3 regions of the Photorhabdus aballayi genome follow, and region 1 is predicted to be linked to each of the others. Evidence: predicted binding sites of a transcription regulator. Region 1 holds the regulator's gene; each other region holds the start of a gene.
What was found. Region 1 encodes CRP, which controls carbon source genes, mostly activating them, when cyclic AMP is high. Its sites were predicted from a motif close to ATGTGANNNNNNTCACAT; they were not measured.
Positions count from the first base shown of each region.

Region 2: the regulator CRP is predicted to act here: its motif matches at 6,068-6,085, upstream of OO184_RS09425 (NupC/NupG family nucleoside CNT transporter).
Region 3: the regulator CRP is predicted to act here: its motif matches at 2,304-2,321, upstream of OO184_RS21720 (PTS mannitol transporter subunit IICBA).

Region 1 covers NZ_JAPFCD010000050.1:11,647-22,248, forward strand. The annotation lists gene OO184_RS19475 (hydrolase) at 1-233, shown strand, start outside; gene OO184_RS19480 (YheU family protein) at 230-448, shown strand; gene OO184_RS19485 (phosphoribulokinase) at 467-1,336, shown strand; gene OO184_RS19490 (OsmC family protein) at 1,462-1,869, opposite strand; gene crp (cAMP-activated global transcriptional regulator CRP) at 2,190-2,822, shown strand; gene argD (bifunctional acetylornithine/succinyldiaminopimelate transaminase) at 2,872-4,083, opposite strand; gene OO184_RS19505 (aminodeoxychorismate synthase component II) at 4,207-4,782, opposite strand; gene OO184_RS19510 (YcgJ family protein) at 5,026-5,376, shown strand; gene ppiA (peptidylprolyl isomerase A) at 5,476-6,045, opposite strand; gene yihA (ribosome biogenesis GTP-binding protein YihA/YsxC) at 6,353-6,985, shown strand; gene spfP (small protein SpfP) at 7,072-7,119, opposite strand; gene OO184_RS19525 (RCC1 domain-containing protein) at 7,462-8,754, shown strand; gene polA (DNA polymerase I) at 8,915-10,602, opposite strand, start outside.
Region 2 covers NZ_JAPFCD010000013.1:80,497-91,098, forward strand. The annotation lists gene OO184_RS09400 (class I fructose-bisphosphate aldolase) at 1-456, opposite strand, end outside; gene OO184_RS09405 (3-dehydroquinate synthase II domain-containing protein) at 535-1,842, opposite strand; gene OO184_RS09410 (MFS transporter) at 2,386-3,909, opposite strand; gene OO184_RS09415 (LysR family transcriptional regulator) at 4,080-4,973, shown strand; gene OO184_RS09420 (phosphohydrolase) at 4,991-5,647, opposite strand; gene OO184_RS09425 (NupC/NupG family nucleoside CNT transporter) at 6,256-7,521, shown strand; gene deoC (deoxyribose-phosphate aldolase) at 7,982-8,761, shown strand; gene deoA (thymidine phosphorylase) at 8,834-10,156, shown strand; gene deoB (phosphopentomutase) at 10,227-10,602, shown strand, end outside.
Region 3 covers NZ_JAPFCD010000066.1:1,178-11,779, forward strand. The annotation lists gene OO184_RS21710 (DUF4276 family protein) at 84-770, opposite strand; gene OO184_RS21715 (AAA family ATPase) at 731-1,819, opposite strand; gene OO184_RS21720 (PTS mannitol transporter subunit IICBA) at 2,559-4,523, shown strand; gene OO184_RS21725 (mannitol-1-phosphate 5-dehydrogenase) at 4,526-5,686, shown strand; gene OO184_RS21730 (MltR family transcriptional regulator) at 5,777-6,319, shown strand; gene OO184_RS21735 (hypothetical protein) at 7,180-7,482, shown strand; gene OO184_RS21740 (LCI fold-containing protein) at 7,678-7,938, shown strand; gene OO184_RS21745 (DUF4184 family protein) at 8,105-8,866, opposite strand; gene OO184_RS21750 (DmpA family aminopeptidase) at 9,114-10,295, opposite strand.

The DNA.
Region 1 (10,602 bases):
CGCGTCTGCCTGATATTACTGTGCCGCTGCTGATTATTCATGCTAAAGACGATCCCTTTATGGCGCCGGAAGTTGTCCCTGATCTCAAAATGTTACCTAAAAATATTGAATACCAAATGACAGAATATGGTGGACATGTCGGCTTTGTCAGCGGTTCGTTGAAGAAACCACAAATGTGGCTGGAACAACGCATCCCAAGTTGGCTGTCATCTTATCTGGAGCAACCACAATGATTATTCCGTGGCAACAACTGGAGCCAGAAACTCTGCTAAATTTGATAGAGAGCTTTGTCCTGCGGGAAGGCACTGACTATGGCGAAGATGAAAAATCGCTGGAGCAGAAGGTCGCTGACATACGCCGTCAGTTGGAACGGGGAGATGTTATGCTGGTGTGGTCTGAACTGCATGAGAGCATCAATATTGTGCCAAAAAAAATGTTCCATCCTTAATATTATGGAGTTTACTGTATGTCCGCCAAACATCCGATTATTGCAATTACCGGCTCCAGTGGCGCCGGAACTACCACCACCAGTTTAGCTTTCCGTAAGATTTTCCAGCAACTTAACATCAGCGCAGCACAGATAGAGGGAGATAGTTTCCACCGTTACACCCGTCCTGAAATGGATGCCGCAATCCGTAAAGCCAAGGAGCAAGGCAGACATATCAGTTATTTTGGGCCAGAAGCCAATGATTTTGGCATGCTGGAAAAAACCATGATTGACTATGGTGAAACCGGTGAAGGCCGCCGGCGCAAGTACCTCCATACCTATGACGACGCCGTCCCTTACAACCAGCTCCCCGGTACATTTACGCCGTGGGAATCTTTACCTAAGCAGACCGATGTGCTGTTTTATGAAGGTCTGCACGGCGGCGTTGTCACACCACAGCATAATGTCGCCAGTCATGTTGATCTGCTAGTGGGCGTCGTGCCGATTGTCAATCTTGAATGGATACAGAAACTCATCCGCGATACCGGAGAACGGGGGCATTCACAGGAAGCCGTGATGGATTCCGTCGTGCGTTCTATGGATGATTATATCAACTACATTACGCCACAATTCTCACGAACACATATCAACTTCCAACGTGTCCCTACCGTTGATACATCCAATCCATTTTCAGCTAAAGCCATTCCATCATTGGATGAAAGTTTCATTGTCATCCGCTTCCGTGATCTGACTCAAATTGATTTCCCATACTTGCTAGCAATGTTACAAGGCTCATTCGTTTCAAGCATTAATACCATCGTAGTTCCCGGCGGAAAAATGGGATTAGCAATGGAATTAATTATGACGCCATTGGTACAGCGACTGCTGGAAGGGGAAAAGATTTGTTAATCAGCGCCTGAGATAAATTTAGAAAATCCGGCACTTAAAATTTGCATCTTATATTATTCAGTTAAAAAAACAGGTAACTGAGATATTAGTTACCTGTTGTTATTTTTTGATCAAGAAATAATTTATCAATCTATATCTTTAACTTCAAAACTGTGGGTAATTTCAACTGATTTCCCCAACATCAATGAAACAGAGCAATATTTTTCCGCAGACAACATGACAGCACGTTCAACCGCTTTATCTGTTAAATCCTTACCCGTAACAATAAAATGCAGATTAATATGAGTAAACAAGCGTGGCGCCTCTTCACGACGTTGGGAAGTTAATTTTACTTCACAATCTCTTATGTCGTACCTGCCTTTCTGTAAAATAGAAACTACATCAATCGTACTGCAACCACCGGCTGCCATTAATACCATTTCCATTGGGCTCGGCGCTCTATCGCCAGCATTACCATCCATCATGATCTGATGACCAGAAGATGACTCCCCCAAAAGAGACAATCCTTCAACCCATTTTACCCGCGCTTGCATAAATACCTCTTAAGTCGTTCTTTGCATCCAAGCCTACTCTTTCAGTATTAAACTGGCAATCTAATGAGCAGTTTATTATGCTGAAACAATACAAGACAAGACAGAAGCCTTTTCCTGTGTTAAAAACAGAAGCGGGCCGGGTATATATAGGTTAAGCTCAATACGTAAGGTTCAAATTTCAGATAACCTATATAAAACCCTTATCTGTCGGTTTTTCAACAAACTAATATGTTAAGCTAGTGTCTTTATAAGCCAGCCTGACGAGAAACTTTTAGATTCTCGTGTTATTTAGGCAGCGATAACAACAGAGGATGAAGCGAATGGTTCTCGGCAAGCCACAAACAGACCCGACTCTTGAATGGTTTTTGTCACACTGCCATATTCATAAATATCCATCTAAAAGTACGCTTATTCATCAAGGCGAAAAAGCAGAGACGCTTTACTACATCGTAAAAGGCTCTGTTGCGGTTTTGATTAAAGATGAAGAAGGCAAAGAGATGATCCTCTCCTATTTAAATCAGGGGGATTTCATTGGTGAACTTGGATTATTTGAAGAGGGGCAAGAGCGTACAGCCTGGGTACGGGCCAAAAGCGCCTGTGAAGTGGCTGAAATCTCCTATAAAAAATTCCGCCAACTGATTCAGGTAAACCCGGATATTTTAATGCGTTTATCTGCCCAAATGGCAAACCGTTTGCAAACAACTTCTGAGAAAGTCGGTAATCTGGCTTTCCTGGATGTTACTGGCCGGATTGCCCAAACTTTATTGAATCTGGCGAAACAACCAGATGCAATGACCCACCCGGACGGAATGCAAATCAAAATCACGCGTCAGGAAATTGGTCAGATTGTTGGCTGTTCCCGCGAAACAGTTGGTCGTATTCTGAAAATGCTAGAAGATCAAAACTTGATCTCCGCACACGGTAAAACTATCGTTGTTTACGGTACACGTTAACGCTTGATTAATCAGCGCATAATCCTGCGCTGATTTCTCTTGTGCTTAATTACACCAACTGACTAATTGTCTGCTCCAACCGTTCCATGCCCTGAGCAAGCTCTTCTTCACTGATAATCAACGAAGGCGTGAAACGCAGTACATCACCACCCGCACTCAACAACATTAAGCCATTTGCAGCCGCCAGTTGCAGAATATCTTTAGCTTTTCCCTGATACGGCGCTTTGAGTTCCGCACCAATCAGCAGACCCTTTCCACGAATTTCACCAAATATCGAATATTTCTGATTGATATCATTCAGAAAATTCACTATTAAACTATGGCGTTTTTCAACGCCTTCCAGAACCTCTGGCGTATTAATAATATCAAAAGCAACATTTGCAACTGCACAAGCCAACGGATTACCGCCATAAGTTGTACCGTGAGTTCCCGGCATCATCGCAGACGCAATATTCTCTGTCGTCAGCATAGCGCTGATAGGGAAGCCATTTCCCAATGCTTTTGCTGTGGTAATGATGTCCGGCGTAACATCATAATGCATATAAGAAAATAGCTTACCGGTACGCCCCATCCCACTTTGCACTTCATCAAACACCAACAACACCTGATGCTTATCGCAAAGCTCACGCAACCCATGAATAAATGCCGGTGCTGCCGGTGTGACTCCCCCTTCTCCTTGAACCGGCTCCAATACAACAGCACAAGTATGGTCATCTATGACGGCCTTCACTGCATCTAAATCATTAAAAGGCACATGAATAATATCCGCGGGTTTTGGCCCAAAACCATCAGCATATTTTGGCTGACCACCCACGGAGACAGTAAATAAGGTGCGACCATGAAAACCCTGATGAAATGCGATAATTTTGGTTTTATAGGGACTGTGACGCGTAATGGCATAGTGACGAGCCAGCTTAAATGCCGCTTCATTCGCTTCCGCTCCTGAATTGGCAAAAAATACCCGCTCAGCAAAAGTCGCATCAATCAGTTTCTGCGCCAGAATCAAAGCAGGTTCATTGGTGAAAATATTACTGATATGCCAAAGTTTCTCCCCTTGCTGCTGCAAAACATCCACTAACGCAGGGTGACAATGGCCCAAAGCTATAACAGCAATTCCCCCTGCCAAGTCAATATACTCTTTCCATTGCTGATCCCATACGCGACTACCTTGCCCTCTCACCGGTATAAACTGCGCTGGTGAATAAATTGGCAACATAACTTGATCGTATGTGCTTCTATCTACTACGGTATGTCCCTTCATTTTCCCACCCGTTTTTTATATATACGCCATTCAGAAGTGAAATTATACTCACTGAATATGCATAAAAAATCAAAGATGGGCAAATGAAAAAGATGGATAAATGAAGAAATTATCGGTGTCTGGTTAATATCTCAGAAAGTTGCTCAGTAACTGGTGACCTTGTTCACTGAGAATACTTTCAGGATGGAACTGCACCCCTTCCAGCGGTAAAGTGCGATGACGAATGCCCATAATTTCATCGACGTTGCCATTATGCTGGCTCCATGCGGTGACTTCAAATGAGGCAGGTAATGTCTCTGCGGCAATCACCAACGAATGGTAACGAGTCGCAGTTAATGGCCGGTTAAGCCCTTTGAACACACCTTGCTGATTGTGGTGAATAGCAGAAGTTTTTCCATGCATCACTTCCCTGGCTTTTACCACGCTAGCGCCAAACGCCTGCCCAATTGCCTGATGTCCAAGGCAAACACCAAGAATCGGCAATTTATCCGAAAAATGAGAAATCGCAGCCAGAGAAATTCCTGCTTCATTTGGGGTACAAGGGCCTGGGGAAATCACCAAATGAGTAGGCATCAATCTCTCAATATCTTCAAGTTGCAATTCATCATTGCGCTTAACTAAAACATCTGTACCCAATTCACAAAAATATTGATATAAGTTATATGTAAAAGAATCATAGTTATCTATTATTAGTAACATAGGAGTCTATCCTACTCATTTTTATCGCTGTATTTGTTGCCCTGCCACTCCTGCAATTTGTTTATCCTGCACAACTGGCTCCAGGTAAAACGGCCTCGCGACAACGGGGCGGCTATCATAGCACATCAATATTTGTAGCATAGTACAACAAAATCAATGGCTGCTTTTTCCTCAATCAACTTACTCTCATACCCGACAAAACATATGCTCTATTCCGATATTCAATAAGTAAAGGTAATTGTTATGAAGACAAAACTGATTATAGCATCTCTTTTTTTACTATCCTTCCCCACGCTGGCTGTTACTAAAACTGCCAACATTTTCTTCCCGGAAAAAGGGGTGGTTTGTGATAAAAAAGGAAAATATTGCTCTGATCAACAAGGGCTATCGCTAAAATTAACCGAAAGGTATTTAGGGAAAAAAGCGGTAAGACACCTGAAAAAAGAGTTTGGTGATGGAAAAAATATTGACTTTTCATCTTACACTTTAAGTAATGGGGTACACTGTGAGAGTAAAGAGAAAAAATGTTACAAAGACAGATATTATCCAAGAACCGAAGTAAATAAAGAATTTACTCAAAAGATGTATGAATAACGGCAAAACTGGCCTTCATTTAATGCAGGCCAGTTTATTAATCTGATGAGAGTTAACCGGAAGACCAGAAACTGCCACAGCCAAAGTAATAGGAAAAAATCAGGGAATAATCTCCGCAGACAGAATAACAACAGATTTAACCGGTACATTCTGATATGGACCAACATTTTCCGTTTTGACTTGAGAAATTTTGTCCACAACATCCATGCCTTTTACGACCTTACCAAATACTGCATAACCAAAGTCACGCTGACCATGATCAAGGAAAGCATTGTCTGCTACATTAATAAAAAATTGACTGGTAGCGCTGTCTTTATCGGCAGTACGTGCCATAGAGATAGTTCCACGTAAATTACGCAGCCCATTATCTGCCTCATTTTTAATAGCGGCTTTAGTCGCTTTCTGCTGCAAATCTTTGGTAAAACCGCCACCCTGCACCATAAATCCAGGGATCACCCGATGGAAGATTGTATTGTTGTAATAACCCTCATTGACGTATTCAATAAAGTTTTTCGTTGTAATTGGCGCTTTCTGGTTATTTAATTCCAGTTCAATATTACCCTCCGTTGTTGTCAGCTTCACATGGGTATCTCCCGCAGCCAAAGCCAGAGGCGCCATTGCGCTCAGAGAATATGCAGTTACAAGTGCTACTAAAATACGTTTAAACATTCTGGGTTCCTATATTATTAAGGTCAACAACACAAACTAAATCAATTCTAATAATCTCTTCAACATCGTGCTCAATATTTACCTACATTTACGCTATCAATCGACGGGGGCTTTGAAGAAAAATTCATCCTTTCAATAATAAGTTAGATTTTATTTCACAAACCGGATCGTCATCGATAACAAAATAGCAAGCTCGGTTCAACCCATCAGAAATATGTCATTATTTTTAATCCTGTCAACCAACAGTGGCTATCGGTATAATCCCCTTTGCCATATATTCAGTGCATTTCTCAGGGAGATAATCATTTTGACCATCAAAAACCACAACTATCATATGACCCGTTTTATCACGAGCGCACCTGATATTCACCATCTGCCTCAAGATATGGGCATTGAAGTCGCGTTTGCCGGTCGCTCAAATGCAGGTAAATCTAGCGCTCTGAATGCTCTGACGAAACAGAAAAGCCTCGCCCGTACCAGTAAAACGCCCGGTCGAACTCAACTCATCAATTTATTCGAGGTAGAAGAAGGTATTCGCCTGGTTGATTTACCAGGCTATGGCTATGCCGAAGTACCGGAAGAGATGAAACGCAAATGGCAAAAAGCATTGGGTGAATATCTGCAAAAACGAGAATGCCTGATCGGGCTGGTCGTGCTGATGGATATCCGTCACCCATTGAAAGATCTTGATCAACAGATGATCCAATGGGCAGTCGCCATGCAGGTACCGGTTATGGTGTTGTTGACTAAAGCCGACAAACTGGCATCGGGTGCCCGTAAAAGTCAACTGAATAAGGTTCGTGACGCCCTGCTGACACTTAATGGGGATATTCAAGTGGAATATTTCTCGACCCCGAAAAAAATCGGTATCGATAAACTACAACAGAAACTGGATATATGGTTCAGCCAGAAAGCCGTTCAAATTGACAGCCATTGTTAATCCATCCTTTCTTTATTCTCTCACGTATTAAATTCAGATGAAAAAAATGCCCCAGTCAAAATTAAATTGACTGGGGCAGCTAATATTCAGCTAAATCCGATTACGTGAAGTAAAAGGTCTGAAAGATAGAACATCTTACCTCTGTACCCTACGCTGATAACTCTACCCTATTTTATGTATTAGAAAAAGCCTTTTTGTAATTTATTTTCATAAATTATCTCGATTCAGCTAGGAATTTTGCTCATTTTGACGCCGTTAAATGTAGTTTAATTACATATTTATGCGATCTGGATCTAAATATGCATTACATGAACAACAAATCGGTATGAGTAAATACAAAAAATTTATTTAACTAATAATATTACTTAGTGAAAATAAAATAGCTGTTACACTCCCTCCCAATGGGCATGGTTTTTCGTATAAACGCCTTGTGGACTAAGAATAAATCCGATACGACCTTAACCAGGAGAATAATAATGAACCAACATGATAATGTTTCATTAGATACAAGTAACAATAGTAACTCTCTATTAGAATGGGAAGAAAATGTCTATTGCAGCAATAACATAGCCCTCGCATCCACCATCGGAGCAACCGCTATGTTATTGCAGAATGGCAGTGTAATTACCTGGGGACTGCCACATCTTGGCGGTCAAGTCCCACCCGACATTGCGGCATTACGGGATATCGTTAGCTTAAGCTCAACACAATACGCATTCGCGGCTTTACGAGCAGACCGCAGCGTAGTCGTTTGGGGAGATACAGTTAACGGCGGACAACTTCCCCCTGACATTGCTCAACTAAAGGATATCGTTAGCCTGAGCTCAACGGCTAGCGCTTTCTCAGCTCTACGAGTAAATGGTAGCGTAGTTGCTTGGGGACATGATCGTTATGGCGGTCAAGTGCCACCCGATATTGCCCAACTACAGGACATCATCAGTGTAACTTCAGCAGGTAATTCTTTCCTAGCTCTACGGGCAAACCGCAGCATAGTTGCCTGGGGGATTTTAACTGGAGTGCTCCCACCTGAAATTACCCAGCTACAGGATATCGTCAGCATACTTGGCAAAAGCGACTGGTACTCTACCTTCGCGGCCTTACGGGCAAACCGCAGTGTGGTTGCTTGGGGATACTCACTTTTTGGCGGTCAGGTTCCACCAGAAATTGCTCAATTACAAGATATCGTTAGCCTGAGTCAAACAGGCTTAGCATTCGCAGCCATACGAGCAAACCGCAACGTGGTTGCCTGGGGAAATGCAAGCAGGAGCGGCACAGTTCCTCCTGCCATTGCCCAACTACAGGATATTATTAGCTTGACCGGTTCGGGCGGCACATTTATAGCTCTGCGGTCAAACCGTAGTATTGTCGCCTGGGGAGACACACCAATCCCTTCAGAAATTGCTGCATTAAACGATATCGTTGACCTCATCACAACAAGTTCAGCTTTCACAGCCCTACGAACAAATCGTAGCGTGGTTACTTGGGGAATAATAGAGAGTGTTGAACGGATCGAATATGATGCAGCCAAGGTACAGAATGTCATCAGCCTAAGTGCATCAAGTGATGCCTTTGCAGCCCTACGAGCAGACCGTAGCGTAGTCGCCTGGGGAGACATATACAATGGTGGAAAAATTCCACCCGAAATTGCGAACTTAAAAGACGTTATCAGCCTGACGTCAACGCCCCGTAGTTTTTCGGCCTTGCGAGCAAATGGCAAGAGAGTAGGCTGGGGGGGAGGAGATTTTGTAGCGCATGGAGAATATGACTAATACATCATTGCACATGGCTCATAACCACTTAGCATGTTAGATCGTCAAAGAGAGGGAAGACTTAACATACTGCGTTGGCATCAGGAAGACCCAATGTCCCAACGCAGTTGCTGATGTTTTTAACGTATTAGCTCAGCCTATCGTTTATTAAGCTGGCATATCAATGCGCCTGATCCCAATTGTCACCAATACCTACATCTACTTTAAGTGGAACATCAAGCACCATACTCTTCTCCATCAATTCACGAATTTTCTGTTCCGCATATTCAAGTTGTGACTCATGGACTTCGAATACCAGCTCATCGTGAACCTGCATAATCATACAAACTTTTGGCGCTTCACTGACAATCCAGTCATCCACCGCAATCATTGCTTTTTTGATGATATCCGCCGCCGTTCCCTGCATTGGCGCGTTAATAGCTTCACGTTCTGCTGCCTTACGGCGCATGGCATTGCGAGATTTGATATCTGGCAGATAAAGGCGACGACCATCCAGCGTTTCAACGTAACCCTGCTCTTCCGCTTGTTTACGAGTACGCTCCATATACGCCAATACTCCCGGATAGCGCTCAAAATAGAGATCCATATAACGCTGAGCTTCACCGCGAGGAATACCTAACTGACGGGAAAGACCAAATGCACTCATACCATAGATCAAACCAAAGTTAATCGCCTTAGCACTACGGCGCTGCTCACTGGTTACCTGTTCCAGCGGCAAACCAAAGACTTCCGCCGCCGTTGCCCGGTGAATATCTTGCCCTTCAGCAAATGCCTTCAACAACCCTTGATCCTGAGACAAATGAGCCATTATCCGCAACTCAATCTGAGAATAGTCAGCGGCCATAATCCGGTAACTTTCAGGAGCCACAAATGCCTGACGAATACGGCGGCCCTCTTCATTGCGGACAGGAATATTTTGCAAATTAGGATCACGTGAAGAGAGACGTCCAGTTGCCGTTACCGCTTGGTGATAGGAAGTATGCACTCGTTTGGTCAGCGGGTGGACCATCTGCGGTAATTTATCGGTGTAAGTGGATTTCAATTTTGCCAATCCACGATGCTCTAAGATCACTTTCGGCAATGCATGAGTATCCGCCAGCTCTTCCAATACCTCTTCATTAGTGGATGGCGCACCATTTGGCGTTTTCTTTACCACCGGCAATTGCAATTTTTCAAACAATATCGTCTGTAACTGTTTTGGCGAAGCCAGATTGAAAACCTCACCTGCCAATTCATGTGCTTCTTTTTCCAATTCATCCAGACGGGCAGTGATCTCTTTTGAATGCTCAGCCAAAATATTTGCATCAATTAGCACACCTGTACGTTCCATACGGGAAAGCACCATGACCAGTGGCATTTCTGTTTTCAGGAACACCTTTTCTAGTGTCGGTTCTTTCTCCAATTGCGGCCACATCACCTGGTGCAGCAACAAAGTGACATCTGCATCTTCCGCGGCGTACATTGCAGCTTGTTCTACCGGGATTTGATTAAAAGTGAGCTGATTTTTACCTTTACCAGCAATCTCTTCAAACGTCGTAGTCTTATGATTCAAATGGCGTTCAGCCAAACTATCCATATCATGCCGACCCATGCCTGCAACGCTATTAAGTACGTAAGATTCCAGCATGGTATCGTAGGCAATGCCTTGCAGTTCAATACCGTAACGCGCCAACACGCCACGATCAAACTTAATATTCTGACCAATTTTCAGCAGGTTACTATCTTCAAGCAACGGTTTTAATGTAGCCAGCACAACTTCTCTGTCAAGTTGTTCCGGCGCGCCCAGATAGTCATGGCCTAAAGGTAGATAAGCCGCATCGCCGGCAGAAATTGCGAATGACATACCCA
Region 2 (10,602 bases), on a different contig from region 1:
TCCCAGTTCAGTGACAATCCTTATAAGATGGTGCAGCCTTTCCATCTTTATTTCTGACGATTTGGAAACAACTTTGTCATATAGCATTGTGAGTACAGGAAGCCCCGCTTCATGCGCGATGTCTGTGACAGATCCCAATATAGATAAATTATGTTCGAAATTTGTTTCAGTGAAATTTACCTGTATAGAAACAGCATCCACACCAAGTTGAAGAGCAGCTTCTATGCTCGCCACTAATATTTTAGTATCCGGTGATTCTGATATCGTTGGCATGCCGCTCATATGAAGAATAATACCAGTCGAAGGGCGTAACATTCCACGCAGAATGAGTTTTTCCAATATTCCCTTATGGGCCAGAACAGCGCTCACATAGTTGCTATTGATCCACGATTCAACCGCATAAACACTTTGTAAACCAGAGATTGGCCCCATAGTTAACCCGTGATCAATCGGCACTATTAATCCTCGGCTTGATTTGGGAAATAACAATCTGCTTTCTCTTAATTTTCTTCCGATGTATCCCATAATCATCACCTACTTTTCAATAATAGATTCATTAATTTTAATGCCAACATGACGACCAGGCTCTGTAATATAACCAAGCACCTTGTCTCCAGGTTTAAGTTCAGAGATGTTTAAAGGTTTTGCTTCGCTAGAAAAAATTCTCACATGCCAATCATCTTGCATCAAAACATTCACCCGTTTATTCCCTGGAAATTCTGCTTCAATTAACCGAAGAGGGCGTTGTTCTATTTTTACGCGACCAACCGTTATATGCCGTACTTCACCCTTTGAGTTGACCGCCATGACTGATGAGCCGGCTTTTAATTCACTCATATAATCTGTTCGGTTATTAAAGTTATATACATAGGCGTGTATTGCTCCGGCATTAATACGGAATGGTCTCAGTTCCATATAGGGCAAAAAGAATACTTCCGGGCAGCACAACAGGGCGCCTTGAGAAGTACTACCTACCAGCATGCCTTCGTTCTCGCTGAATAACGTGGATGTATCAATACAAGCCCGATATCCCATACCGACAGGACGACTTTCTGTAATGATTCCGACTTGTAGTTGCAGTGATTCTTTTTTGTTATATGATAAACGATCGATAAAGTCGCTCATGACATCATGTTTATTGGGTGAGAAAATAACGCCTTCCGCGCCATATTCCATAACGCCATAAGAGACGATTGCATCATCGACATCATCAGGATTGCTAATTTCTTTTAATAAAATAGTTCCGGTAGACTGTAATGATGCAATGACCAGCTCAAGAGGAATATTGGTTGGATCACGAAAAAGAATCCAAAGAAAATTGAATTCCATTCCTTCATTGATTGTTTTAAGAAGACTATCTTGATCATCAACATAACTTTCATAACAAGTCGCAATAGACTCTGCTTTAAGTTTCTTCAAAGTGGCTATGTCATTGGAACAAATACATTTATTTGAGTTTGTATTAGAAGGTTTAAATAAAGCGAAATGTTCGCTCTCTTTAAATTTATTAAGTTCTTCATGGGTTCTCACTTTCAGAACTATTTGCATTCTTTTGGGTATTGCATTAATGAAAGTTGAGATATTATCTGGATATAAAACTATACCACTATAAAGAGAATTTATGACCCTGATGAAAATACTATCGTCTGGCCTCTGGGCTGACAATTTTGCAGTGTCAAACCAAATTACTGGCCCATTTAAATCTTCACGCTTAGAATTATACTCTTTGCCTGGACTGTTTAATCTTATAGATGCTCTTTTAGCGATTATTTCAGACGTCTCAAAATTTCCAGATGCGATACTAACTGCCTCTTTGGGTACGCTAACGATATTTTTGCTCATATTAAAAATCCCCTGTGAAATACAAGATAATTTCTTCAAATAGTAATTTTTAAATGAATGACAATAAGTTGTTGTCATATCTTCGGTTTTTCTTGTGTTGATAAACACCCAAACTTTAAATTTTTTATTTAATAATATTAAAATGGTGTGTGATAATATCCTCCTGAAAGTGTTTTTTTATTATTTTTCCAATGTGAGGAAATGTGCGGGGAAATTTCACCCTGTTTACAAAGGTAATAGAGAGTGTCGGCATTTCTCCTGATGATAAAAGAAATTTCTTAAATTACAGAATAATGAATATTCAGTAATGTTATTATTATAAATTATTTTAGTTTCATTATTATTCGCTTCTGTAAAAAAGCGATCATTTATTAATATACTCAGAGAATAGAAAAACCATTTATATCCGTCCTCTTTTAAGTTGCCTCTTTGTTGGCTGCACTCACTCCGGTCACATCGTTAGCTATGCTCCCGGGAATTCGTTCCTTTGCCGTCGCGATGCATCTTGAAATCCATTGGGTATACTGTAAATCAATTATTTTTCTATTTACTTTCACTGTGAGATTTTACTTTACCCAATAAAATAAACACTAACATTGCGGTAATCGCTGCCGCTACTGCAAGTGCAACGAATTGATATCGAAATGCTTCTTCGTATACTTTATGCAGCAATGATTGATCTAATGAAGGGAAAATGGCAACCGCATTACTTAGATCGCTCATTGCAAGCCGTGTGGATATTTCAGATAAAATATCAGCCGGAATAGTGCTTAATGTACTTAAACCTGAAGATATACGCGCAGAGAGAATAGCGCCTACCACCGCCAATGCGATTCCATCTCCCGCTAAACGGACAGCATTGAAAATTCCAGTCGCCATACCCGCTCGCTCTTTAGGAACGACACTCACCGCCAAACCGTCCATCAATCCCCAAGGCAGGCCAATCCCAATTCCGATAACCAACATTGGCCATAATCTTTCCGCCGTTGTCGCGCCGGAAATCCCATAACCTAGCCAGAATAAGCCGCCAGCGGCGATGATAAGCCCCATACCTGAAATAACGCCGACATTAATCCAGCGAGCTAATTGACCGGCAATAAAGGGGACTATTAGTAAAGGTGCGGACAAGGTGATCATCATTTGGCCTGCTTCAAATGCGCTGTACCCTTCGACACCAATAAAACGTGCCGGCAATATAACGAGCAAGACAACGTAAGCATACGCTGGCGCGATAGCAAGAAGTTGCACACCGACAAAGCGCGCATTGGCAAATAACGAGAGATCTAACATAGGTCTTGAACGCTGTCGTTCAATAATAATAAATATGATGAAAATAATAATGGAACATATCAGTGTCGCCAGTACCGTACTGTCTCCCCATCCTTTTTCAGGCGCCAGAATGATTCCATAAGTAAAAGCGGCTAAAGATGAGGTAAATGTTATTGCGCCGGGCCAATCTAGCCCTTCTGCGTCGGGATCGCGCGTTTCTCGTGCATAAATACTCACCAATATACTGGCAACTAATGCCACCAAAGCAGGTAGCCAAAAAACCCAAGGCCATCCTAACGAGTCAATTAGCAGTCCTGCCAAAAAGGGACCAAAAGCTGCTCCGGCCCCAAATGTTGTGCCAATCAGGCTGAAAATGCGTGTACGTTGATGACCATCAAATTCTTGAGTCAATGCTGCCATTGAACCGGCAAAGGCCGCCGCTGCTCCCAATCCCTGTATAAGCCGTAAAATATCAACCCAAAAAACGGACGGCATATAAGGTATCGCCGCAGTAACAACAGCAAAGAGAAATAAACCGAATAGCCAGAGTTTCTTGCGTCCGTGAGTGTCGGCTAAGCTACCCGCAGCCATTGTTGCACTGCCGTAAGTAAGAATATAAGCATTAATTATCCAACTGAGTTCTACTGCGCTTCCACCAAGCGCTTTGTTGATTGAAGGCACCACGACCGCAGGTCCTGCAATGCTCAAAGGAATAACAGCGGCGGTAAGACAGGCAGTCAAGACCAGCGGTGCTTTATTTGCGCTTGATCCTATATTTATTTGAGATTTCATCACCATTTCGATTTTCTGCCCTGAGTACGTGTGGCTTGTCGCTGTATAGCAGCTAGAGCAAGATGTATTTTATTTCATACTACAGATTCACTAATGGCAGATAAATAGGCCTATAATCATTTCTGAAGTGACTATTTTGTCATTAATTGTGATCTAAAAAAGCCCAGGAAACCCAGATGAATAGTTTGAGTAGATTCATGATTTTCATTCGTGTAGCCGAAGCTCGTAGCTTCACAGCCGTAGCCAATCAACTTGGGCTATCCCCTTCGTCTATCAGTAAAAGCATCTCCCGGTTAGAAGAGAAATTGGGGGTACGTCTGCTCCAACGCAGCACTCGTAGCGTCAGTTTAACGTCGGAAGGCACTCTATTCCTTGAACGTTGCAAACGTATCTTGGACGAAATCACCTCGGCAGAAAACGAATTATTGAGTTCTATCTCTGCGCCTCAAGGCCGTTTGCGGGTGAGTCTGCCACTAGTCAGCAGCCTGATGCTACCCGTATTGTCAGCCTTTACTGTGCGTTATCCACAAATAGAATTGGATTTGGACTTTAGTGATCGACTCGTTGATGTCATTGATGAAGGGTTTGATGCTGTGGTGCGAACGGGAGAACTCAATGATTCACGCTTGATGAACAAACGTATCGGATCTAGCCGTTTTTTATATGTTGGCGCTCCCAGTTACTTTGCACAATACGGTAAGCCATCACAACCGAAAGACTTACTCCATCATGCATGCTTAATGCACCGGTTTCCAACGACAAATCTTTTGGAGAAATGGCCGCTATGCTTAGGAGAATCTGGAGTAGATATACATCTTCAAGCAAAGATGACCTGCAATCATATCGAAACACTACTTTACATGGCGCTTCAAGGCCACGGCATCGCCTGTTTGCCTGATTTTACTGTTAAGCAAGCATTAGCTGACGGTACGTTATTGACCGTATTGGATAAATGGTCTGATACGTCGAGTACTTTCCGTGTTCTATGGCCGTCTAACCGCTGGGTCCTACCTAAAGTTAAAGTTTTTGTCGATTTCATGGTAGATAACTTATTCCCACAAGAGCGATAGAAATATTGATCAAAAATTTAATCCACATCGCCTTTAATTTCGCTCGATAGTTTGCTTAAAAAGTCAATCAAATATTGGGCGTTCGATTGTGCGAGCTTCTTGCCCTCTGTGGTGTTCATTTTTCCAGGGAGCTTAAGTAGCTTTGTCTGAAAGTGATCGATTGTATAGGATTTGTCATCCAAAGGGCGATTAAGTGCAAAGGGATCATCATGATGAAAAAGCCCTTGGCCGAGCATACCCGCTATGTAAAATACTCTGGCGAGTCCAATGGCGCCTAATGCATCCAATCGGTCTGCATCTTGGAGTATTTTGGCTTCTATGGTTTCTGGAGTTAAGTTTGCACTGTAGCTATGGGTTAGAATTGCGTGTTCTACCGAACTATAAAGTTCTTTTGGGAATGCTGGAAATTCTGTAGACAGAATCCTGATGGCTTCCTGTGCTGCAAGTTTTGAGGACTGTTTTTTCTCTGGATGATTCTTTGGTAATGACACGATGTCATGTAAATAACTTGAGGCAATGATAACTAAAGGATCACCTCCTTCTTTCTCCATGATTCTTTTCGCGTTATTTGCGACACGGATCAGATGCCCAATATCATGGGCGTTATCATTAGAGTTTGCGAGTCGATGTTTTAAAAACTCTTTCAGATGTTCTTCTAGAATATTAGCTTTCATTATTTTCACCTACTTGAAGGTGTAATATGTCTTCTGTTATCTGTTAGTATAGTTGAAATGCAGTAGAAGAATAACTAAATATTAGTATCTAAGGCGTTAATGGGAATTTATTAACCGTTGTAGGTTGGATGTTATTAAGTTAATTATTCTTGCACGATTGTTTAATGGTTATTTGAAAATAAATTGCTATCTCCATAGAGGAATGACTCGTAATTTAGACATGAGCTTATTTACTTAGATTTATCTTTGAAACATTACTTCGCTGCTTATCTATAGATGTGAATATATATAGCAGATTGGTTGTCTGCGGATCATAACCACCACACTTTAATTGCGCTTACCTGATAATTATTTCTTAATTGTTGATTATTTTGCCATTCCAAGATTAGATTATCTATTGCAGATTATCTTTGTAATTTTATGTGATTTACATCACATTTATCATTTTTTTATTGCTTTTTTCTGTAGATATTTGTGATGTCAATAGCTTGTTCATTCCGATGACTGAGTATAATCAGCGCCGACTCATCGTCAGTGAACGATTTACGTTCAACTGACATATTTAATTTATTATTAAGTGAACAGGGATTCTTCCAATGCAACTCCTTATGAGCCTGGTCGGGATGGCAGTGCTGATCTTGATCGCAGTACTCTTTTCCAGTAATTATCGTGCTATTAAACTTCGTACTGTCGTTGGCGCCTTTTTGATTCAGGTCGCTATTGGCGCTTTCGTACTTTATGTTCCCGCAGGTAAGAAAATATTAATGGGTATGTCTGAGGGAGTTTCCAGTGTTATCCAGTATGGTCAACAAGGAATGGATTTCATTTTTGGTGGATTAGTTTCCCCCAAAATGTTTGAACTGTTTGGCGGCGGGGGATTTGTTTTCGCCCTGCGTGTACTGCCTATTATTGTTTTCTTCTCTTCATTGATTGCTGTGTTGTACTACATCGGTGTTATGCAGCTAGTGATCAAAATATTGGGTGGTGGTCTGCAAAAGATTCTCGGCACTTCACGTACAGAATCTTTGTCTGCGACAGCGAATATTTTCGTGGGCCAAACTGAGGCGCCGCTGGTTGTTCGCCCTTATATTGCTACCATGACTAAATCTGAACTGTTTGCGGTCATGTGTGGCGGCTTGGCATCCGTTGCGGGTTCGGTACTGGCTGGCTATGCATCAATGGGTGTTCCTTTGGAATATCTGATCGCAGCTTCCTTTATGGCGGCGCCAGGCGGCCTGTTGTTCGCTAAATTGATGGTGCCTGAAACTGAAAAAACATCTGATACCGTTGATGCAATGTCACTGGTTGCGGCAGAGGAACGTCCTGCTAACATCATTGATGCAGCCGCCTCTGGCGCCGCTTCTGGTATGCAATTAGCCTTGAACGTCGGTGCGATGTTATTGGCGTTTGTGGCCCTGATTGCATTGTTAAATGGTATTCTCGGTGGTATCGGTGGTTGGTTTAAATATCCACAACTTTCTCTTGAGCTGATGTTGGGTTGGGTTTGTGCGCCGATTGCTTACCTGATTGGCGTGCCGTGGAATGAAGCAACAGTTGCGGGTTCTTTCATCGGTCAAAAACTGGTTGTGAATGAATTTGTCGCCTTTATGAATTTCGGTGAGTATTTGAAACCGGATGATGAAGTTGCGGCTGCGGGCTTGCAGGTGTTGTCAGATAACACCAAAGCGATTATCTCCTTCGCATTGTGTGGTTTTGCTAACCTTTCTTCCGTCGCTATCCTGCTAGGTGGTCTGGGCGGTATGGCGCCTAACCGTCGTGGGGATGTTGCTCGTTTGGGGATGAAAGCCGTTATGGCGGGCACACTATCTAACTTAATGAGTGCAACTATCGCCGGTTTCTTCCTGGCTCTGTAACGTTGTTGAAATAGGCAGGTGGGATAATCCCGCCTGCAATCTGTTTTCCTACCGGTTGATCCTTAATTCGTGAGTTATATTTTTTGTCGTGTATTATTTGATGATAAGCAAGTTGGATTTGCCGGTAAATCCCACGATAAATATAGTTTTATGTGATAAAAATCACATTTGAAATTATTGTCTTGCAAATTACATGTAATTAGTGTGATTTTTGGCACAATTTTTTGAACGTTGAAATGTTCAAATATAAGATATGCCGAATTTCAAGGATCAAGGCGAGGCTCGCATTAAGGACCATAAGCCGGAGAGAGCATAGTGCGGTGAAAAGGAATTCAATCGTCGCTGTAGGCATACTATTGCGACATCTTCAGGGAACCAAGTCCGCTCGCCAACAAACAATCGTTTAACAGCAGTGTGGCTCTAGCAGAAGCGAGCCGCGATAATAACGTTGGAGAGTTTTATGACCGATTTAACCGCAGCAGCGCAGCGTGCGCTGAGTTTGATGGATTTAACGACACTCAATGATAATGATACAGATGAAAAAGTGACGGCGCTTTGTCATCAGGCGAAAAGCCTGGCGGGTAATACCGCGGCTATCTGCATCTACCCTCGCTTTATTCCTCTGGCGCGTAAGGTATTACGTGAACAGGGCACACCTGAAATCCGCATTGCAACAGTGACAAACTTCCCACACGGTAATGACGATATTGACATCGCTTTAGCTGAAACCCGTGCGGCTATCGCTTATGGCGCTGATGAGGTCGATGTGGTTTTCCCATACCGTACATTGATGGCCGGCAATGAACAAGTTGGTTTTGACATGGTGAAAGCGTGTAAAGCCGCTTGTGCGGAAGCGGGTGTGTTGCTAAAAGTCATTATCGAAACCGGTGAACTAAAAGAAGCATCTCTGATCCGTAAGGCGTCTGAAATTTCAATCAACGCGGGTGCTGATTTTATCAAAACATCTACGGGTAAAGTGCCGGTTAACGCGACATTGGCAAGTGCTGAAATCATGATGAAGGTGATTCATGAGATGGGAGTGGGTGAAACGGTTGGTTTCAAACCTGCTGGCGGCGTGCGTACCGCTGAAGAGGCGGCGCAATATCTGGCGTTAGCTGATCATATTATGGGTGGCAATTGGGCTGATGCCCGTCATTTTCGTTTTGGGGCTTCCAGCTTGTTGGGCAGTTTGCTAACTACTCTGGGCCATCAAAATCAAGAGCAAAGCAGCAATTACTGAGAATCGAGCACTGCATTAATCAGTGCGTAACGGCTGAATTTTTCCCGATTTTAATCATGATTGGAGAATGCTTTGTTTCTGGCACAGGAAATTATCCGTAAAAAGCGTGATGGGTACCGACTGAGTGAAGAAGAGATCCGCTTCTTCATCAATGGCGTTCGTGATAATACCGTTTCCGAAGGACAAATTGCGGCGCTGGCGATGGCTATCCATTTTCAGGATATGGTGATGGAAGAACGTGTCGCCCTGACGTTGGCTATGCGTGACTCCGGTACAGTGTTGAACTGGCAAAGCCTGAATCTGAACGGCCCGATTGTGGATAAACACTCAACCGGCGGGGTGGGTGATGTGACTTCCCTGATGCTTGGCCCGATGGTGGCGGCTTGTGGTGGTTATGTTCCGATGATTTCCGGCCGTGGTTTAGGCCATACCGGGGGGACGCTGGACAAACTGGAAGCGATTCCGGGATTTGATATTTTTCCTGATGAGCAACGTTTCCGTGACATTATTCAGGATGTTGGCGTGGCGATTATTGGTCAGACTCATTCGCTGGCGCCGGCAGACAAACGCTTCTATGCAACCCGTGATATTACCGCGACGGTGGATTCTATCCCTTTGATCACCGCCTCAATCCTTGGCAAAAAACTGGCTGAGGGTTTGGATGCACTGGTGATGGATGTCAAAGTGGGTTCTGGTGCGCTGATGCCAACGTATGAAGCGTCACAACAACTGGCGGAATCAATTGTTAGCGTGGCTAATGGGGCAGGTTGTAAAACTACCGCGTTGTTGACGGATATGAATCAGGTTCTGGCATCCAGTGCGGGTAATGCTCTTGAAGTTCGTGAAGCTGTTCGATTTTTGACGGGCGAGAATCGTAATCCACGTTTATTCGAAGTTACGATGGCGCTGGGTGTTGAAATGCTGGTATCCGGTCATTTGGCGACCGACCGTGAAGACGCACGCAATAAACTCCAGTCTGTCTTAGATAACGGTAAAGCAGCCGAAATCTTTGGTCGCATGGTTGCTGCGCAACAAGGTCCGACGGATTTCGTTGAGCGTTATGACAGTTACTTGCCAACCGCTGTTTTCAGCAAACCCGTATTGGCTGAACAACAGGGATTTATTACGCATATGGATACCCGTGCTCTGGGGATGTCAGTAGTTTCCCTTGGTGGAGGGCGCCGTAAGGCAACAGATCGTATTGATTATAGTGTGGGGCTGAGCAAGATCGTTGCTCTGGATTCAGAAGTTAATGTAGGTACACCCTTAGCTATTATTCATGCCAACAATGAGCATGAATGGCAGGAAGCGGCAAAGGCAGTACGTAAAGCTATCGTTCTGGGTACAGAAGCCAAACCAGCCGCACCGATGGTTTATCGCCAAATTAGCGAATAATAACCATACTTAATTATTAGATAATGGTGGCATTTTCGCATTGAACGTGATTTGACGCAGGAGAAAATTTATGAAACGTACATTCATCATGGTATTGGATTCTTTTGGCATTGGAGCCAGTGAAGATGCCGAAAAATTTGGTGATAAAGGATCTAACACCTTGGGGCACATTGCAGAAGCGTGTGCCCGTGGTGATGCTGATGTCGGTCGCAAAGGGCCTCTGTCTTTGCCGAACTTAAGCCGTTTAGGTTTGGGTAAAGCGACTGAGGAGTCCTGTGGAACTTTCCCTGTCGGTTTGGATAAAGACGCGGACATTATTGGCGCTTACGCTTACGCCAGTGAACTCTCTTCCGGCAAAGATACACCGTCAGGTCACTGGGAAATTGCCGGTGTCCCGGTGCTGTTTGATTGGGGTTACTTCAAAGATGAAGAAAACAGCTTTCCGC
Region 3 (10,602 bases), on a different contig from region 1:
TCCCTCCCCCCACGTCTCAATTTTGGCGTAGCTTTTAATTGGTTGAAATGAGTTCATTACACTCGCAGAAATGTTCAACTAATTTATCCAGAATTCAAGTTAGTTAGCTTATTTAACCACCGATTGAAATGTGGGCATTGGGAACGAATTGTATCTAATCCAATATCACCGGCGATGATTGGGCCGTGTAAAGTCTTATGGTAATTGGGTACTATCGCCAAAATACGCTTAGATGGTGCAGTTTGTGGGCTATTATTAATATCTTCAGGGCTATCAAATTGAGCTTTGATGGTTTGTAATGCTGAAATGGGGGCGTTGTCATCAAGCCAATCCGCAAATTTTTCAGGTTGGCAAAACAACAGTGCTTCAAATTCATGTAATAACAGGTTGGGAATAAAATTAGTTTGCCCAATATCATTAGCGAAAGCTTGCTCTAGCTTAACTACCCGTTCGTTAGCTGCATTATCCTGTTGTTCATTATAATCAGGGAAATTAGTAGGCAAGCCATAGTAGTCAATTAATGTTGTGACGAATGCACTGGGATCTTGTCGACATAAGCGAGTAATTTGATATTTTACCTTACCGTAACTTGTAATACCGCCTTTCTGACTGGTACTCGTCTGAGCTAATATTGGCGTCAGATAGATTTGCTGTGCTACAAAATAGGGAGCTAACACATCCCGCACAAAAGTTTCCTCCGTTTGCCCCTCTACAAAAACATTGATACGGATCATCGCTGTGGCCTCCCGCCGAGTAAGTTTTTCTTCCATAATTCACCAAGGCTATAGTCTTCAAGCCATTCAGAAAGAAAGTCACTATTCAGACGCTTAAAGGTAGATGCCCCTTGTTGTTTGTCAACGATAATCAAATCATCAGCATCAAATTGATTAACCAGTTCGACTGACTGGGTAGAAATAATCAGTTGGTGCTTACTGCTGGCGTTTTTGATCAAACCAGCCAGTACATTAATAGCATAGGGGTGGAGTCCAAGCTCTGGTTCATCAATAATAATTGAACTTGGCATATAGTCTTCGGGTTGCAGTAACACGGTAGTCAATAAAATAAATCGTAAAGTACCATCGGACAATTCACTCGCTTTAAAGGGAATATCCTGCTCTTTCTCTGTCCATTCGAGTTGAATGTAATCAGTATTATCCGGGGTGGGCCGCAAGTAAAAATCACCAAAAAATGGTGCAACCATTTGAACGGTTTTGACAATGCGTTTGTAGTGCAGAATATGATTTTTTTGCAGACGATATAAGAATGCCGCTAAATTAGCACCATCTTCCCGTAAATAGTCATTATCATTAATACGATGAGTTTGTTTAACTCTGGCATTATCACTAGTATCATGGAAATGGTAACCCCTCCATCGGAGCATAGTAAGTAATGCGTAATCCTCAATGTTATGATGCTGAACGATCTGAGATTCAAAGTGTCCAGCACCAATATTATAATCCCCTTTGGTGTCCAAAAAGAGTGATTCATGTTGGAACATCATACGGTTATCATTTGTGGGTTCCAGTTCAAACTTATAATCATTGTGACCAAAATAAAGCTCAGCGCTTATAGACTCAGTTTTTTTACGACCAAAATGCAATAATGTGTCGGGGCCGCCCATTTTGCCAACAAGAGATTGTAAACGATGATCAAGTACAACGGCGATTAGGCGAAAAAAACTGATGAAATTGGATTTCCCAGCACCATTGGCACCAATGAGTACATTTAGACATCCCATTTGTAAATCACATTCTAAGATAGATTTGTAGCCTTTTATATTAATTTTTCTTAAGAAATTATTGTTGGTTACTGGTTTCATAATTTTGCCTTTTCAGCATTATGCGGCTCAAATATGCCCTATATTAGGGTAAATAATAGGTTAAGTATTATCTTGATTGCCAGGTTTGCGTCCAGTTCTTCCTCTAAAAATTTTTCCTTTGTGGAATACATTATCATTAAAATGATCCTCCTAATACACCACGCTTTGTGACCGCCACGACTGCTCTAATTGCTCTACTGGTTGGAACGAAAGTTGCTGGGCGAGATTCGCGCCTACTGAAAGACCGTGCCTCTGCACGGTGCATAAAAACATCTAGGGATTATCTTAAAAATTAGCAGACTTGTGGGATGTCCGAAATCATGACAAACATGCTGCCGACAGCAAAAGTTCCTGTGGAAAACAACATATTCGCGACACTCCCCTCACCGAGGTGATCCCACAGGGTCATCGCTACCCTTCTGATTTTGGATAAAGATATTTTGTGATCTAATTCTCTATTTAAGAAAAATGCCCACTAAATAAAAAGTGATTTAGTTCACGTTATTTTTATTTTTAGATTAATATTTGAGCGGATTGATTTTTCTACCTGAGTAAAATGTGATCTGAGCAATATAAATAAGGGATGAAGAAGAGAAAGTTGGTGATATTAATCACAAAAAAACCCGTGGTACGCATCCGAAAAAAGGCGTGATAAAGTGAAGGTGTTCAACAATCAACAGGCGTTATTTGGCGATAACGTCTACCAAACCTTATCTTTCTCGTACCACGAGGTTTTGTCATGGTAACATCAAATATCAAATTAAAGGTACAGAATTTTGGGCGCTTTCTCAGTAATATGGTTATGCCCAATCTAAGTGCTTTTATTGCGTGGGGGCTTCTCTCTGCCCTATTCATCCCGACTGGCTGGTACCCAAATGAAACGCTGGCGCGACTTGTCAGCCCTATGATCACTTATCTGCTCCCCCTGCTAATCGGCTATACAGGAGGCCGACTGGTCGGTGGCGAACGTGGTGGTATCGTTGGCGCTATCACAACCATTGGGGTCATTGCCGGCGCAGATATCCCTATGTTTATGGGTGCTATGATCGCCGGCCCATTAGGGGGTTTTGCTATCCGTCATTTTGACCGCCGGGTGGAAGGTAAAGTTAAAAGCGGTTTTGAAATGCTGCTGAATAACTTTTCATCAGGCATTATCGGGATGATCCTTGCAATACTTGCCTATCTAGCAATCGGTCCTCTGATCGCTGAGATATCAAAAGTTCTGGCTGCCGGTGTGAATGTAATAGTCACATATAATCTGCTGCCACTGACGTCTATCGTTGTCGAACCAGCAAAAATCCTGTTCCTCAACAACGCAATCAACCACGGAATTTTCTCTCCCTTGGGGATTCATCAGGCAACTGAAACGGGAGCCTCTATCTTCTTCCTGATTGAAGCAAATCCAGGTCCGGGGTTAGGTGTTTTGCTGGCTTACATGTTCTTTGGCCGAGGAAATGCCCAACATACTGCTTCCGGTGCGGCCATCATTCATTTTTTTGGCGGTATCCATGAAATCTACTTCCCGTATATATTAATGAATCCTCGCTTGCTGATTGCATTGATCCTTGGTGGCATGACAGGCGTTTTCGTCATGGGGGTATTCCATGCTGGATTGATTTCTCCAACATCTCCTGGCTCTATCTTTGCTGTACTGCTGATGACGCCGAAATCTTCTCTTATTGGTGTGGTTCTTTCAGTGTGTAGTGCAACATTGGTCTCATTTCTGGTGTCAGCCATTTTGTTGAAGAGAACCCGCAGCGGTGATGAAGACGCTTTGAGCCATACGACTCAGCGAGTACGTGGGATGAAAGCGCCCAATTTGGCAGATAAACAGAGGGAAGCTGTTCTGGCAGACAACCGTAATAAAAATTTATCTCACGTGAAAAAAATTGTGGTTGCCTGTGACGCAGGTATGGGGTCAAGCGCTATGGGCGCGGGCTTACTAGCGAAAAAAGTACATGATGCGGGGTTGGCTGACATTTTTGTTACCAACATGGCGATAAACGATCTGAAAGATGATGTGGATATCGTGGTAACGCACCGGGATTTGACCGACAGGGCGAAAATCTTTGCGCCGGGCGCCATTCATATCTCACTGGCCCATTTTCTGAACAGTCAGGTATACAGCGACCTTGTTACCCGCCTGATAGCAGAAAAGCACCCGAACGCGGCAAACGATGGCCGGATGGTCCAAACAATCGCTGCTGCCAACGATGAATATTATGACCCCGAAAATCAGGAAGAGTCGCTATTTACACTGAATGAGAACCATATTTACCTCAATCTGACTGCACAGACCAAAGAAGAAGCGATCCGTTTTGCTGGCAACAAGATGGTGGAAAGCGGTTATGTCGAACCGGACTATGTGGATGCGATGCTGGCAAGAGAAAAGCTAACGTCTACCTATCTGGGGGAATCTATTGCCGTTCCTCACGGCACGATTGACGCGAAAGATCAGGTGCTTAAAACAGGTATCGTGATTTGTCAGTATCCGGCCGGTGTTCAATTTGGCGAAGAACCTGACGAAATCGCCTGTCTGGTGATAGGTATTGCTGCTCGTAGCAATGAGCATATTGAAGTCATTGCCCACATTACTCGCACGCTCGATGAAGACGGCGTGATTGAGCGCTTGAGCAAAACGCAGAGTGTTCAGGAAGCGCTGGAAATCTTATCAGGGAAAGTGCAGTTTAAGCAGAGAGGTTAATCATGAAAGTGATTCATTTTGGCGCCGGTAATATTGGTCGGGGCTTTATCGGTAAACTCTTGGCTGATGCTAATTCAGATATGACATTTGCTGATATTGATCAACCGCTGGTTGACCAGTTGGCACATAAGCAGTGCTATCAGGTTCATATTGTGGGTAAAGAACATCGCGTTGAAAGCGTGCGACAAGTTAATGCCATCAATAGCACTGATCCGAAAACAGTGGAATACATTGCACGGGCTGACATGGTGACAACCGCCGTCGGCCCGCAGGTATTGGAGAGAATTGCCGCAACATTGGCAAAAGGCATCATACTGCGCAAAGAAACAGGTAATGACCAACCTCTGAACATTATTGCCTGTGAAAATATGGTTCGCGGAACCAGCCTGTTGAAACAGCATGTGCTGGCAGTTATTCCACAGGCAGATCATAAATGGGTACAACTGCATATCGGTTTTGTGGATTCAGCCGTAGACAGAATTGTGCCGCCGACAGATGCCGCTAACGATGAGTCTTTGGATGTCACCGTTGAAACATTCAGTGAGTGGATTGTTGACCGGACACAATTCAAAGGGGAAATCCCGGCTATCAACGGCATGGAACTGACCGATAACCTGATGGCATTCGTGGAGCGTAAACTGTTTACCCTCAATACTGGTCATGCTATCACGGCTTATTTGGGACAACTCTTCGGTCATAAGACGATTTGCGCAGCAATTAATGATCCTCAGATTCGTACCATTGTTAAAGGAGCAATGGAAGAAAGCGGACGAGTGTTAATCAGGCGTTATAGCTTCTCCCCTGATAACCATGCGCAATATATAGAAAAGATACTGAATCGCTTTGCTAACCCTTATTTACAGGATGATGTAGAACGCGTCGGGCGTCAGCCGATACGTAAGCTCAGCCCAGAGGACAGGTTAATTAAGCCGTTATCAGGGACTCTGGCGTATCATTCGGCGAACGATAACCTGATTACAGGCATTGCTGCGGCTTTGCATTTCAGGAGTGATTCTGATCCGCAGGCTGTAGAAATGAGAAGGATAATTAACGAGCAAGGTATAAAACAGGCAGTTCACCGTATTTGCCGACTGGATGTCCAGTTTCCTATTATTGAGCGTATATGTAGTGAATATCAGCGCTTAGGGGCACTTATTCGGTGAACCCGGTAATCAATTTCTACACTTAATGAAACTGTTAAAACTCACTTCATGGCTACAGAGAACAAGGTCGCTGTGAAGTGAATAATCATCATGGAAAATAGACAAAAAACAGAAAACCAGCTACTCGAACGGCTTAACAAGCGAACCGAGGTCAAGCCATTTATTCAGGAGGTGATCCACCTGATAACGGGAGCTATTGACCAGTTGATGCTAAAAGTTTTCCGTAAAGATGATTATGCCGTGAAATATGCGGTTGAACCGCTCCTCCAGGGAGATGGCCCGCTGGGCGAACTGGCAGTCAGACTTAAATTGGTTTATGCGCTTGGCGCTATTTCCCGTGAAATCTATGAAGACATCGAACTTTTTCTGGCTTTAAATGCAACGTTACAACAAGAACAGCAGCGCTATGAATTTACAGATGATGAAATCCTCGGTCCAGTCAGGATGCTGCACTGCATGGGGGTTTTACCTGAAATGATGCGCTTTGACCAGCCAGAGGATGTGATTGATCAGCAATTGATTGATTTACAAAAGTACCGATATAAACAAATGGTGCGTTCTTCTTTGGTGCTGGCAGTTACGGAATTAGTTGCCGAAATTTTGGATACGGGGGAGATTGGAATAGGAATTTGAAGCTCGGCTCTCCAAAGTGGACAGAGCATCGCAGCAGGATAGATGCTCCGTCTCAATAGTATGTTGCCACCCTCCTCTCCTACTTTTTTGGATGAGCACACTGGTATTTTTTTGAGGCTCATGTTTGATGATTAACCTTTAAAGTAAATTTGTTTTTTATATGAAAATATAAAGAGTGAATTTATTATGAAAAATAAAAATGATGTTTCTTGAGAATCAAGAATGTTTTTATTGGGTAGTCACATAATTATGATGAGAGTACTTATTCAGGAATATTACAGTTAATATATATAGCATTTGAAGGCAATAATTATAAAAATAATTTTTTATCATAATTATTATGAAAAATAATGAAGGAAAATGTTTTCTGTTAATCTCATTAAGAGCATCCAGAGTCAGGATAGTTGACATTATTATCAGAAAATTCATCCAGAGTGAATGAGTAAAATATAAACGCATTTCTTTTTGTCTCAATTATCAGCGCCAAATTTCCATCATTTAAGATAGCCCTAGATTGCTACATTTATAGATTTTAATCCCCATAAATATGTGAGATAAATCATAGATTCCAAAGAAGTTAAATATACTGATATTCAAGATAGTTTCATGGAAAACTATAGAAAAACAAATTGTCATTATATATTAGATTTGCCATTTTGGGTTTCTGGTACTATTATGGTAAATGGAAGTTAGGTCTCCAACCTAATTCAACCTAGGATGAAAAATATAAGCAGTTTTTGAATTTTAAAATTGTAACATCATCGATGTGGTGATTTAGATTTTGCGTGCATTATCACATATGATTTTGGTAAATAATACGTTTAAATATGTAAATTCTGAAACTATTTAAGGAGAGTTTTATGTTCAAGAAATTATTAACAGTTGGGGTATTAGCTGCGAGTATTGCATTAACTGGAGGAATTGGAACAGCATTGGCAGCGAGTTGTCCGGGACAGGATGTAAGTGTAGCTGGCGCCGATAGTTCGGGCTTGAAGTATTCTAGAATTGTTGTTAATCCTTATGACAATTTTGCTAATGTATTTACTCGGTATGAGTCTAGTGTTGGTAAAACGATTAAATGGTATTTTAAAGGGCGTTATGGATCTTGTGATTATAATGGAAGTACTGCTTACGCCGCTTACTATGAAGGTAGAGAAGTTTAAAATTCTACCGAAAAGCCTCTTATTAAAGGCTTTTTAAAACACGAATAATATAGATAAAAATATAAGCAGTTTTTGAATTTTAAAATTGTAATATCATCGATGTGGTGATTTAGATTTTGTATACATTATCACATATGATTTTGGTAAATAATACGTTTAAATATGTAAATTCTGAAACTATTTAAGGAGAGTTTTATGCTCAAGAAATTATTAACAGTTGGTGCATTAGCAGCAGTATTAATTGGAGGAATTGGGACTGCATCGGCAGCTGGAGCGACATACAAGTGTGGAGATCGGTATATTACTGATAAGCTTATTGTGGGTAATACCATGTGGGTTGTTAATCCTTATAATGGTTTTTCAAGAACATTTAGTTATAATGGGAGCACATGGCATTTTAAAGGACACGTTAGAGCGTGTGACGGCGGCAAATGGGCTGGTTACTATGAGCGTTAGTAGGTAAAAGATAAGATCTTACCGATCTAGTTGGATATTTCCAATACATTGACAAGCCCCGTTTAAAATAACGGGGTTTTTGCTTTTATCATGAATAATAATATTTCTTGGTTTTCCTTTATTGGTTACGTTGTTTAAATCAATCTATCTAAATACCAATAGATTTTTACTGAACAGATTTAGCCTTCGAAGAAGAATACCTTATCCATAACGCAATAAATACCAGAATAATAAAAAAGACTGATACAGATAGAGTAAGTTCCTTAAAAATAAACCTGCTTATATTTATCCCTGATCCTTCACAGGATAAAAATAATGCTACAGGGCATGTTAAAAAACCTGAGATAAACCCAATACCAATCAGGTGGTAAAGTTTTCTTTTGTTATTTTTTTGAATAATAGGGTCCAATTTTTTCTGATATCGCCAGTACTTTATGGTCAGGTACAATAACCCTAACAATGAACTGAGATGCTGTAGAATTTTATATATACTTATCCCCTGCTCGTTGGTAATGGAATGAAAAACGCGGAACTGTAATAGAGGAATTAACTCGACAAAAAAACCGTTATCGTGTGTGAATGCATCCCAGACAATATGGGTTACCGCTCCGATAAACAACGATAGTACAAAAACAACTCTGTCCTTATAGCCCTGTTTTTCATAACGAACAAAGGGTATTGGGAAAAGGACGGATAAAGGATACGACAATAGGTGTACAATCAAAAATATCAATAGACATAAAGGAAATGCGGTATAAAACCATCCGGGTAAGTGATGCGCAGCCGTTGCAACATCATATAATCCAACAGAGTAAAAGAAATCAGGAGATAAACTACCCATAATTAGCGCAGGCAAATTCAATAACCTTCCCCCCGGAAGATTTTTCAAAGGAAAAACGGCTGCTGGATGTGAAAATGTCCACGGCATTACGAAAAATCCTGAAACAAATGTTAAAGTAGTTACCGACTTCGATTTCAGATTTATACCCTTCATCTTTCAAGCTGCTGCTTTGTTGGCTGCTTTCACTCACCCCAGTCACATAGTTATCTATGCTCCTGGGGATTCGTTCACTTGCCGCCGCGCTGCAACTCGAAATCTATTAGGTATAGAACCTTTAATCAAAGTCGGTAACTCGTTTGTTTTTAAATCTAAGCGTCAGATTGGGTCTGAGCTATTACATTTCAGGTGATACTAAGACATTATGTTTTTTTAGTATCTCCTTAACTCTATCTTTAGGAATAGAAAACGAAGTATTGCCATTTCTCCCAACCATTTTTTTGGCTGCAATCATAGCATTAATTATTGCTTCTTCTGTTGCGTTTATTGTTGCTTCATACAAAGGATCTAGTTTGTCATTTGCTAGCATTTTTATTGTTCTTATATCCTTTCTAGAGAAAGCATCACTATTTGCGGTCGAAAATGCAATAAATATCTCACCGCTCGTATTCCTGGCTACCCCACCTACTTTTGCCAGCCCCAGAGATACTCTTTTAGCTATTTTTTCTAATTGGTGAGGTGCTAATGGCGCATCTGTGGCTACCACTGCTATTATAGAACCGGCATCCTTTATCTTTTTCTTATCTCCATGATATATCGGGTTGGGATCCTTTATTTCCTTACCAACCGGAATCCCAGAAATAATCAGGTCATCCCGATCGCCAAAATTGCCTTGAACAAGAACGCCAACAGTATATCCTCCATCTTTCTTATCCAGAATTCTTGATGAAGTACCTGTGCCTCCTTTAAACTTAAAAAGGTTCATTCCCGTTCCGCCGCCGACATTACCCTCTTCTATCGCGCCTGATTTAGCGCTATTCAACGCATGATATACATGTTCTTTTTTTACATGCATACCGTTTATATCATTCAATATTCCATCCCACGTTTCTGCAACTACAGGTAATAACCAAAATAAATCATCTTTTAGTGGTGATGTTAGATTATTATCAATCATCCAGCTAATTGTTGAGTCTCTAACAACACCAACACTGTGAGTGTTGGTTATTAATATTGGCGTTTCCAGGAAACCACTTTCTTTGACCCATTGATTGCCGGTCATATCTCCATTTCCATTTAAAGAGAATGTACTAGAAAATACCGGGCTAAATTTCTTTCCTCTTGGTAATATAGCTGTCACGCCTGTTCTGATTGGGCCTTTTCCGACCTCTAGCTTTCCATCGCCTTCTATTATGGTTGAATAGCCAACTTCTACACCACTAACATCTGTAATCGCATTATATTTCCCAGTTACTCCAGAGAAAGGAATACCTAAATCCCTTGCTCTAATCTCATTAGCTAACGAATTAGAAGCCATTACTGTCGATATAGATAAAATTATAATATTTAATATTTTCATATGGTATTAACCACTCTCTATAAATTTAGCACTAAATTAATAACTCTGTAAATAAAACGATGGCATCCACATTGTACCTATCAACTTGTCAATGATGCGCAATTCATTTTTTCTGGGCTTGTGGTAATTAAACATTAGCGTTTCACTCCCAATATGGTAAGTCTCCTGATTGATCAATACCAATGGTTTTGACGATTTAGTGCGAAAATTATGATCAATCACATAAATGCAACAATTTTTGATCTAATATCTGCTCAAAAAATGGTATCGATAACATGGTTGTTTACGTGAAAGAGTTATTCACCCA